DNA from 3 places in the Streptomyces sp. 3214.6 genome. Region 1 is predicted to be linked to each of the others. Evidence: riboswitches for the same ligand, from Rfam matches in the RefSeq annotation. Region 1 holds a riboswitch; each other region holds the start of a gene.
The links. A riboswitch is a leader RNA that binds a small molecule or an ion and turns the genes downstream of it on or off. The one in region 1 is predicted to bind cyclic di-AMP.
Positions count from the first base shown of each region.

Region 1 (3,268 bases):
CGGTTGCCGCGCTGCTTCACCCAGTTGCCGATGATGGTCTCGGACTCACCACCCGAGTTGCCCTGGACCCACGCCGAGTAGGCGTCGGCGGTGTCGAGGAAGTTGCCGCCGGCGGCCGCGTAGGCGTCGAGGACGGCGAAGGAGGCCGTCTCGTCGGCGGTCCAGCCGAAGACGTTGCCGCCGAGGGAGAGCGGGAAGACCTCGAGGTCGGAGGAGCCGAGCTTGCGAAGAGAAGTCATGCTTCACATCAACGGGCGCGGGCGGCACACCCATTCCCTGGGCAACACGAAGAACGTGTGAACAGCCCACGTGATCAGCCCACGTGGACGGAGCACGTGGACGGAGCACGTGGACGGAGCACGTGGACGGAGCACGTGGACGGAGCACGTGGACGGAGCACGTGAACACCCCCGAGGGGGCCCTCAGGGGTGTTCCGGGTACTACGGGTCTGACGGGCCTTACGGGTCTGACAGGTGTTCCCCGGAGGGGCGGCTCAGGGGTTGAGGCCCTTGCTGCGCAGCCAGGCCATCGGGTCGACGCCGTTGGAGTTGCCGTTCGGGTGGACCTCGAGGTGGAGGTGGGGCCCGGTCACGTTGCCCGTCGCGCCCACGCGGCCGATCACGTCGCCGGTGCCGACCTTCTGGCCGACACTGACGCTGATCGAGGACTGGTGGCAGAACCAGAGTTCGGTGCCGTCGTCCAGCGTCAGGATGGTGCGGTAGCCGTAGGAACCGGCCCAGCCAGCCTCCGTGACGGTGCCGCTGTGGACGGCCTTGATGAGCGTGCCGGTGGGAGCGGCGAAGTCCAGGCCCGTGTGGTAGCCGGAGGACCACATGGAGCCGGCCTGACCGAAGGTCGAGGTGATCGTGTACGAGGAGGTCGGCAGCGTGTACTGCTTGGCGAGCTCGGCCAGGCGCGCGGCCTCGGCCTTCTCGGCGGCCTCCGCTGCGGCCTTCGCCTTTGCGGCGTCGGCCTTGGCCTTCGCGTCCTTCTCGGCCTTGGCGACGGCGTCGCTCGCGGCCTTGGCCGCGGCGGCCTCGGCGGCGGCCTGGGCCTTGGTCTCGATCTGGGTCTGCTGCGACTCGGCCTGCGCCATGATCCGGCTGCGCAGGGCCTCACCGGCGTCGGAGGCGCTCTGGCTGCTGTCCTCGGCGGTCGTCTCGGAGCCGAAGGTCGCCAGGGCCGGCGCGGCGTCCTGGGCGGGCTCGTCGTCGGAGATGAGCGAGCCGACGTTCTGCAGGTCCGACAGGGAGATGGAGACGGGGGCCTTGCCGGTGTTGGCGCTGGCCATGCCGCCCGCGCTGATGGCGGCTATGACGCCGACGCCGAGGACGGTGGAGCTGCGGGCGAACCCGCCGCCGCGCTGCTTGGCGACGCGGTGCTTGCCGCGTACCGGGCGAATGGACTCCGCGGTGGGGCTCCACTCCTCCCAGGGGCCCTCGTCGGTGCGGTAGTCGCCGTAGCCGAAGGTCTCGGTGGACCGCTGGGCGGGCACGAACGGGGCTTCTGGGGCAGGCCGGTTGGACGCCACGCGGGCGTACTCCTTTCCTTCCGTCGCCTACCGGGTTAGCTGACGGGTTCGGAGCGGGAAGGTCTCCTACGCGCGTATACCTGCCGTGGACTCCGCGAGTTCACGGTGGCTTCCGTGCGATTCACCCCAAGGTGGTGGTTCCCCGGTTCCCTTACGGGATTCGGCACATGCGCACGGAGCCGACTCTTGTGACGGCTGGGACGACCGCGCTGCGTTATCGAACGTTAATAGACCTGGGGGCCGGTTTCCAAGCACTTCTGCTTGATCAACAACATTTTCGGCCTGGGACTTTCGCCCCATGACCGGTGAAAAACGGGCGAGTTGACGGAAGAGGCGTCCGAAAACACGGCGTACGCACAGTAACCAACCGGCCACATGTCAGGGACACGCGCTGAGGCGTCCCCGACGTGCGCTGAATTGCCCCGGATATGCACCGAGGGCCGGAACCCTTTCGGATTCCGGCCCTCGGCCTTCAGTAGCGGGGACAGGATTTGAACCTGCGACCTCTGGGTTATGAGCCCAGCGAGCTACCGAGCTGCTCCACCCCGCGTCGTTGTGACTCCAGTCTACGCTACTTCCGGGACGTGAAACACCACGTTTACCGCCGCCCCCGATGCCCCGCCCCGATCCCCCGCCCCCGCCGCCTCATTCCAGGTGCCGGTTCGAGGCCTTCGCACGCGCCTCGAACTCCGGGAGGACGAGGACGTCGACGCCCGCGGACGCCAGGAGCCCGGTTCCGTCCGCCTCCGTCACGAAGGTGTCGGGCTCGCGCCAGGCGGTGACCACCCGGCGCACGCCCGCGTCGAGGATGAGGCGGGCGCAGGGGGAGGGGCGGGAGGAGCGACGGGCACAGGGTTCAAGGCTGCTGTACACGGTGGCCGTGGGCAGCCGGGGGTCGGCGGGGTCGAGCTTCGCGAGGGCCGCCTCCTCGGCGTGCACGACCGGATCGCCGGCCTCGCGGGAGTGGCCGCGGGCCAGTTCCGTACCGTCGGCGGCCACGATCACCGCGCCGACGCTGAAGGCGGTCCGCGACGGCGGACACTGCGCCGCGAGCTCGCAGGCGAGGGCCAGCCAGTGGCGGTCGGCCGCGGCGGGGAGGAGTCCGACGCCGGGGGCGGTGGGCTGGTAGCGGTTCAGTACGACGTCCTCGATGCGCCGCGTCTCGACCAGGCGCAGCCGTCCGCCCTGGTAGCCGCCCGGCCCGAAGAGGCGGGGCGCGTCCGGGTCACCCACGAAGAGCGGGGCGACGACGAGCTGGAGTTCGTCGGCGAGGCCCTGCTGGAGCAGCTGTGTGTGAACGGTGCCGCCACCCTCGACCATGAGCCGCCGCACACCCCGCACATCGTGCAGATGTTCGAGTAGGTGGCGCCAGTCCAGTTCGGGGCCGAGCGGGACGACGTCCGCGGCGATCCCGAGTGCGCGGGCGCGCTCGGCGCCCTTGTCCGTCGTACAGACGACCTTCTCGCCGCCCGTGTGCCAGAAGTTCGCCGCGGGATCGAGCTCGCCGGAGCCGCTGACCGTGACCTTGAGGGGGTACGGCGGCCGGCCGTCGGCGACGCGGGAGGCGCGCCGCTCCGGGGAGTTCACGAGGAGCCGGGGGTTGTCCGCGCGGATGGTGCCGGCGCCGATGAGGATGGCGTCGACGGAGGCCCGCACCTCGTCGACGCGGTCGAAGTCGGCGGGGCTGGACAGGAGCAGGCGCTCGGGGGTGGTGTCGTCCAGGTAGCCGTCGAGGGA
Region 1 is NZ_LT670819.1:5,253,445-5,256,712, reverse strand. Features, by position in the region: gene B5557_RS23720 (aldo/keto reductase) at 1-239, opposite strand, end outside; gene B5557_RS23715 (M23 family metallopeptidase) at 494-1,531, opposite strand; cyclic di-AMP (ydaO/yuaA leader) riboswitch at 1,541-1,707, opposite strand; tRNA gene B5557_RS23710 (tRNA-Met) at 2,008-2,081, opposite strand; gene B5557_RS23705 (dihydrofolate reductase family protein) at 2,177-3,268, opposite strand, start outside.

Region 2 (3,268 bases), 3.8 Mb from region 1:
CACCGTCTCCCCCCTCACCTACGGTGAGAAGGTCATCGGCAGCCGCCGCGGCCACACGGGGCACCAGCATCTGCCCTGGGTCGCCCTGGACACCGACGCGACCGAGGAACGCGGCGAGGTCTACGGCTGTGCCCTCGGCTGGTCGGGCTCCTGGCGGATCGCCGTCGCCCAGCTCCCCGACGCGCGCGTGCAGATCACCGGTGGCGCCGGCTACGACGACTCGGGCCTGCTGCGCCTGGCGACGGGGGAGTCCTTCATCACGCCCGTCTTCGCCGGTCTGTGGAGCGACGCCGGGTTCGGCGGGGCGAGCCGCACCTGGCACGCCTACCAGCGGGCGCACGTGATCCCGGACGCCGAGGGGGACCGGCCGGTGCTCTTCAACTCCTGGGAGGCCACCTACTTCGACATCTCCGAGGAGCAGCAGGCGACCCTCGCCCGGCGCGCCGCGGCGATCGGCGTCGAGCTGTTCGTCGTCGACGACGGCTGGTTCGGGGCGCGCACCGGCGACCACGCCGGGCTCGGTGACTGGCGGCCCAACCCCGACCGCTTCCCGAAGGGGCTGAAGCCGCTCGCCGACTATGTGCACGCCCTCGGTATGCAGTTCGGCATCTGGGTCGAGCCCGAGATGGTCAACCCCGACAGCGACCTGTACCGGGCGCACCCCGACTGGGTGCAGTTCCAAACGGGACGAAAGCGGACGGAGTTCCGCAATCAGCTCGTACTGAACCTCGCGCGCGAGGACGTCCAGGAGTACCTCTGGGAACAGCTCGACGCCCTCCTGTCCAGCGCCCCCGTCGACTACGTGAAGTGGGACTTCAACCGCTGTTTCACCGACGCCGGCTGGCCGGACGATCCCTACCCGCAGCGCCTCTGGGTGGACCATGTGCGGGCCCTCTACGCCCTGCTGGACCGGCTGCGGGCCGCCCACCCGGGCGTCGCCTTCGAGTCCTGCTCGGGCGGCGGCGGACGCATCGACCTCGGCATCATGAGCCGCACCGACCAGGTGTGGACCTCCGACAACACCGACCCCCTCGACCGGCTCGACATCCAGCACGGCTTCAGTCAGATCCACCCCGCCAGGGTCATGGCCGCCTGGGTCACGGACAGCCCGAACGCCCAGCTCAACGGCCGGGTCAGCTCGCTGCGCTTCCGGTTCGTAAGCGCCATGGCCGGGGTGCTCGGCGTCGGAGGGGACCTCTCCGAATGGAGCGAGGAGGAGCTGGCCGAGGCGCGCGAGTGGGTGGGCCTCTACAAGGAGATCCGGCCTCTCGTGCAGCATGGCGACCTCTATCGGCTGCGGCCGCCGGCCGGTGGCCTGAGCGCCGTCCAGTACGTACGCGGCGACGAGGCGGTCGTCCTCGCCTGGCTTCAGGCACAGCGGTTCGGCGAGCCCGTTCCGGCGCTTCGGCTGCGCGGGCTCGACCCGACAGCGTCGTACGAATGCCGTGAAACGGGCGAAGTGCACCGAGGGGCCGTGCTGCTGCACCGCGGGCTGCGGACCGGACTGCGGGGCGACCTTGATGCGACGGTTATCCGACTGCGACGTATCTGAGGGTTCTGTCCGAATTGGAACCTTAATTCCAACTCGCTGCGGAATAAGGAAACCTGGGGAAGTCTCGCGTGAGCAGCGTCATATTCGTGACCGTACGTCGTGTGCCATGCTCACGTAATTTGCGTGTTTTTCAAGGGGGTTTGACGAAAAGCGGGCCTATTGATTGACGGAGCGTGACCGGGAATTCGCGCAGCGGATCAAGAGAAATGCGTTGTCCGTGCAACCTCTGCTTGTCCCTGTGCGTCCTGGTCGCTTACGTTCCACACCAATCCGGACGGACGCCCAATCCTGCCGCCGTCCGGTGTCCGCACACTCACCCGTACCCGGCAGGAGCGGGGGACCCACAGGCAGAACCGCCTGTTCCGGTCCCGGAACAGGCTTGGGGTAAAGCCGCGCCTCGGCGCGGCCGGACATCTCCAGTCCGCACCCGACAGCTCACCTCGCAGGCGCCGGAGAGGAATTCTTCATGCCCGCGAAGGGTAAGCACCGCCGTCCCAAGTCCCAGCGCTTCACCCGTTCCATCGCCGTCGCCGGAACCGGCGGCGCCGCGCTCGCCCTTCCGCTCATAGGCGCCACCGGCGCCCACGCCGCCCCCGTCCATTCGGCTTCCCAGTCGGTCGCGCAGACGGTCGCGCAGTCTGTTTCGGAAAAGGCCGTGCAGTCCGTTCCGGTGGCGCAGAAGAAGGCCGCCGCCACGGGCACCCGAACCTACACCGTGCGGTCCGGCGACTACCTCTCGAAGATCGCCGACGAGCAGAACGTCAGCGGCGGCTGGCAGAAGCTGTACCAGGACAACCGTGCGGCCATCGGCGGCGACCCGTCGCTGATCCACCCCGGCCTGAAGCTCTCGATCGGCAAGAAAGCCACGACCGGCGGCACCAAGTCGTCGTCGGGTTCGTCCTCTTCGTCCGCCCCGACGCAGGCGCCCACCCAGGCCGCCGAGAAGACCACCAGCACCTCCAGCGGTTACACCCTGCCCGTGGCCGGCGCGACCATCGGAACCGGTTACCACGTGGCCGGCAGCATGTGGTCCAGCGGCTACCACACCGGCGTCGACTTCGTCGTCCCGACCGGCACCTCCCTCAAGGCCGTGGGCGCGGGCACCGTCGTCTCCGCGGGCTGGGGCGGCGCGTACGGCAACCAGGTCGTCATCAAGCTCGCCGACGGCTACTACGCCCAGTACGGTCACCTCTCGCAGCTCTCCGTCTCGCCCGGCCAGACCGTGACCGAGGGCCAGCAGATCGGCCTGTCCGGTGCGACCGGCAACGTGACCGGCCCGCACCTGCACTTCGAGATCCGTACCACGCCGGACTACGGCTCGGACGTGGACCCGGTCGCCTATCTCCGCTCGCACGGTGTCGTCGTCGGCTGACCCCGCCGACGACCGCACGCCACACGTCTGACCGCGCCTGACCGCGCTTGGCGCGCCACGCGCCTGACACGCCTGACACGCAGCCGAAGGCCGGACCCCGATCCCCGGGTCCGGCCTTCGGTGTGTCCGTGTGCCGGGCCCGCCGACCGGGCCTTGCGTGTTCATGATCGTTTCGTTGCGGTCGTGTGGCAGCCCCTTTCGTCCCCTCGACAGGCGGGTCAGGGTGGGGCCACAGTGATCTCCGTCAGGGAGCAAGCGCTTTCTACCGTTCTTCGGAGGTCCCGTGTCCGGCGCCGACCGACGCACCGTCATCAACCGGTTCCTGAGCACTGCGGCGGCCGTGG
Region 2 is NZ_LT670819.1:1,486,179-1,489,446, reverse strand. Features, by position in the region: gene B5557_RS06665 (alpha-galactosidase) at 1-1,552, shown strand, start outside; cyclic di-AMP (ydaO/yuaA leader) riboswitch at 1,857-2,016, shown strand; gene B5557_RS06660 (M23 family metallopeptidase) at 2,019-2,924, shown strand; gene B5557_RS06655 (GDSL-type esterase/lipase family protein) at 3,208-3,268, shown strand, end outside.
Region 2: it holds a riboswitch for cyclic di-AMP, as region 1 does, so the genes downstream of both, B5557_RS06660 (M23 family metallopeptidase) here and B5557_RS23715 (M23 family metallopeptidase) in region 1, are expected to answer to the same signal.

Region 3 (3,268 bases), 1.4 Mb from region 1:
CTGAGCGGGAGCGGTGGCGGGCGATTGCGCCGGCGCGGGGCGCGCCAGGCGGCCGCTCAGCGCGGCCCGCGCCACGTCGCTGGACACGAAGCGCACTGCCCGCTCTCGCCTCCGCCTCCGTTTCCGCGAACGAACCCCACGCGCGCGTGCCCGCTACGCAGCCCACGCGCGCGTGCGCTACGGCGTTCCCCCGCGGCTGCCTGCCGTGAGGCTCGCGCGTGTGTGTGCGCTCAAGCCGGGCGCACCACGCTGTGGATGCCCGACTCGCCGTCGTAGTAGATCGACTCCTCGCGGACGTAGGCGCCGGGCTTCGGGGCGTGGATCATCATGCCGTTGCCTATGTAGACGCCGACGTGGCTGACGTCGTCGTAGAAGAAGACCAGGTCGCCGGGCCGGGCGTCGGCGAGGGAGACGGTGGTGCCGGCGTTCACCTGGTCGTAGGTGGTGCGCGGGAGGCTGACGCCGGCGGCCTTCCAGGCGGCCTGGGTGAGGCCGGAGCAGTCGTAGGAGTCGGGGCCCGTGGCACCCCAGACGTACGGCTTGCCGATCTGCGCGCGGGCGAAGGCGAGCGCTTTCTCGGCCTTGGTGGCGTACGAGGAGTCCCCGGGGGAGGTGGACGAGGACCCGGTCCCGGTCCCGGTCCCAGTCCCGGTGTCTGTGTTCGACGAGCCCGTGCCGCTCTCCTGCTGCGCCGCGGCCTGGTCCGCGGCCTGCTGCCGGGTGAGCTCCGCCGCCTGCCGGGCGGCCTCCTCCCGCTTCTGCTTCTCGATCGCCGCGAGGCGGGCCTTCTCCTGGGCCGTCAGCCGGGACAGCAGCTCGCGCGCGTCGCCGAGCTTCTTCTGGACGGTGGCCTTGGCGGTCTTCAGGTCGCTCTGCGTGTCGGTGAGCGACGCGAGGCTCTCCGCGGCCTCCTGGCGCTTGCGCATCGTCGCAGACTGCTCGGTGGCGAAGTCGTCGACCGCACCCTTCTGGCGGTCGGTCAGCCGGCTCATCAGCTGGTTCTGGTCGAAGTAGTCCTGCGGGGTGTCCGCGAGCAGGAAGGTCGCCGTGTCGGGCGCGGAGGCGCCGGTGCGGTATTGGGCCGCGGCATAGGAACCCAGCTCCTGCCGCGCCTCGTTGAGCTTCTGGGTGCGCTGTGCGACGTCGTCCAGGAGGCCGTCGACCTGCTTGCGCTGCTTGGTCGTCTTCTCCTTGGCGGCGTTGTACTTCTCGGTCGCCGACTCCGCCTGGCGATAGAGGTCGTCGACCTTCTTCTCGACCTCCTCCAGGCTCGGCTTGCCGTCGTCCGACGGGGCGGCGTTCGCCGTCTGGGAGAGCAGGGCCACGGACGTCAGGGCGGCGGTGGCGAGAGCGGGTGTGCGGATGCCTGCCACGCGCGGGCCCGCGGAGCGCGGCTTGCGGTGCTGCGACGCCAAGGGAGGCGACTCCTTCCAGTGCTCCGCCTACCGAGTTAGCTGTCGGGTTCGGGCGGGTAGATCATCGGAAGGGTTGCCCTACGGCCGCCTCCCCGGAAGGGGGTTGGGCCGATTCACCCCAGGGTTTCGGTGGGTCCCCGGCTCCGGCTGGCGCGAGCGGGCGCGTCGGACTCGGCGGAGGCCGCGCGGCCCGGCGGGGTTCGCCGGTGGGGGTCGTACGGCCTGCCCGGCACGGTAGCCAACTCGTGTGGCCCCTGTGAAGGTTGATGGGTGATATGCCCGATACATTTTCGTGACCTCGGGCTGTGATCTCGTGCTTCGACCACGTCGGTCGCGGATCGTGACGGATGTCTGCCGGAGGGTGAGTGGGGGAGATGTTTCCGGGAGGGCGGCCGGTTGTCAGTGGCGCCCCCTAGACTCGGAGAGCGATGAGCAGCCTCTTTGACGACAGCTTCCTGGCGGACCTCCAGGGCCCCCGCGCCCACGAGGACGAGCCCCCGCCGCCGCCCGAGGACGATCACGGACCGGAGTCGGTTCCGGACGATCTGTTCGGCGGGAAGTTCGACGTGCCCCCGGACCGGGACGCCTACTACCGCGGCGGCGCCCCGCGCCCGGCGCTGGACGCGGCGGCGCTCCTGGAGGGGCTGAACGACAACCAGCGCGCGGCGGTCGTGCACGCCGGCACCCCGCTGCTCATCGTGGCCGGCGCCGGCTCCGGCAAGACGCGTGTGCTCACCCACCGCATCGCCCACCTGCTGGCCGAGCGCAACGTGCACCCGGGGCAGATCCTCGCGATCACCTTCACCAACAAGGCCGCGGGTGAGATGAAGGAGCGCGTCGAGCAGCTCGTCGGCCCGCGCGCGAACGCGATGTGGGTGATGACGTTCCACAGCGCGTGCGTGCGCATCCTGCGCCGGGAGAGCAAGAAGCTCGGCTTCACGTCGTCGTTCTCGATCTACGACGCCGCCGACTCCAAGCGCCTGATGGCCCTGGTCTGCCGCGACCTGGACCTCGACCCCAAGCGCTACCCGCCCAAGTCCTTCAGCGCCAAGATCAGCAACCTCAAGAACGAGCTGATCGACGAGGAGGACTTCGCCGCCCAGGCCGCCGACGGCTTCGAGAAGACCCTCGCCCAGGCCTACGCCATGTACCAGTCGCGGCTGCGCGAGGCGAATGCCCTCGACTTCGACGACCTGATCATGACGACGGTCAACCTGCTGCGCGCCTTCCCGGACGTCGCCGAGCACTACCGCCGCCGCTTCCGCCACGTCCTCGTCGACGAGTACCAGGACACCAACCACGCCCAGTACGCCCTGGTCAGGGAGCTGGTCGGCACCTCCGAGCACCCTGTCGACGTGCCCCCGAACGAGTACGACGTGCCGCCCGCCGAGCTCTGCGTCGTCGGTGACGCCGACCAGTCGATCTACGCCTTCCGGGGCGCGACGATCCGCAACATCCTCCAGTTCGAGGAGGACTACGCGGACGCGACGACGATCCTGCTGGAGCAGAACTACCGCTCCACGCAGACGATCCTGTCCGCCGCCAACGCGGTCATCGAGCGCAACGAGTCCCGCCGCCCCAAGAACCTGTGGACCAACGCGGGCGCGGGCGCGCGCATCACCGGCTACGTCGCCGACACCGAGCACGACGAGGCGCAGTTCGTCGCCGACGAGATAGACCGACTGACGGACGCGGGCGACGCGAAGGCCGGTGACGTCGCCGTCTTCTACCGCACCAACGCCCAGTCCCGTGTCTTCGAAGAGATCTTCATCCGGGTCGGCCTGCCCTACAAGGTCGTCGGCGGCGTCCGCTTCTACGAGCGCAAGGAGGTCCGGGACGTCCTGGCCTACCTG
Region 3 is NZ_LT670819.1:3,897,489-3,900,756, reverse strand. Features, by position in the region: gene B5557_RS17290 (C40 family peptidase) at 231-1,415, opposite strand; cyclic di-AMP (ydaO/yuaA leader) riboswitch at 1,423-1,588, opposite strand; gene pcrA (DNA helicase PcrA) at 1,844-3,268, shown strand, end outside.
Region 3: it holds a riboswitch for cyclic di-AMP, as region 1 does, so the genes downstream of both, B5557_RS17290 (C40 family peptidase) here and B5557_RS23715 (M23 family metallopeptidase) in region 1, are expected to answer to the same signal.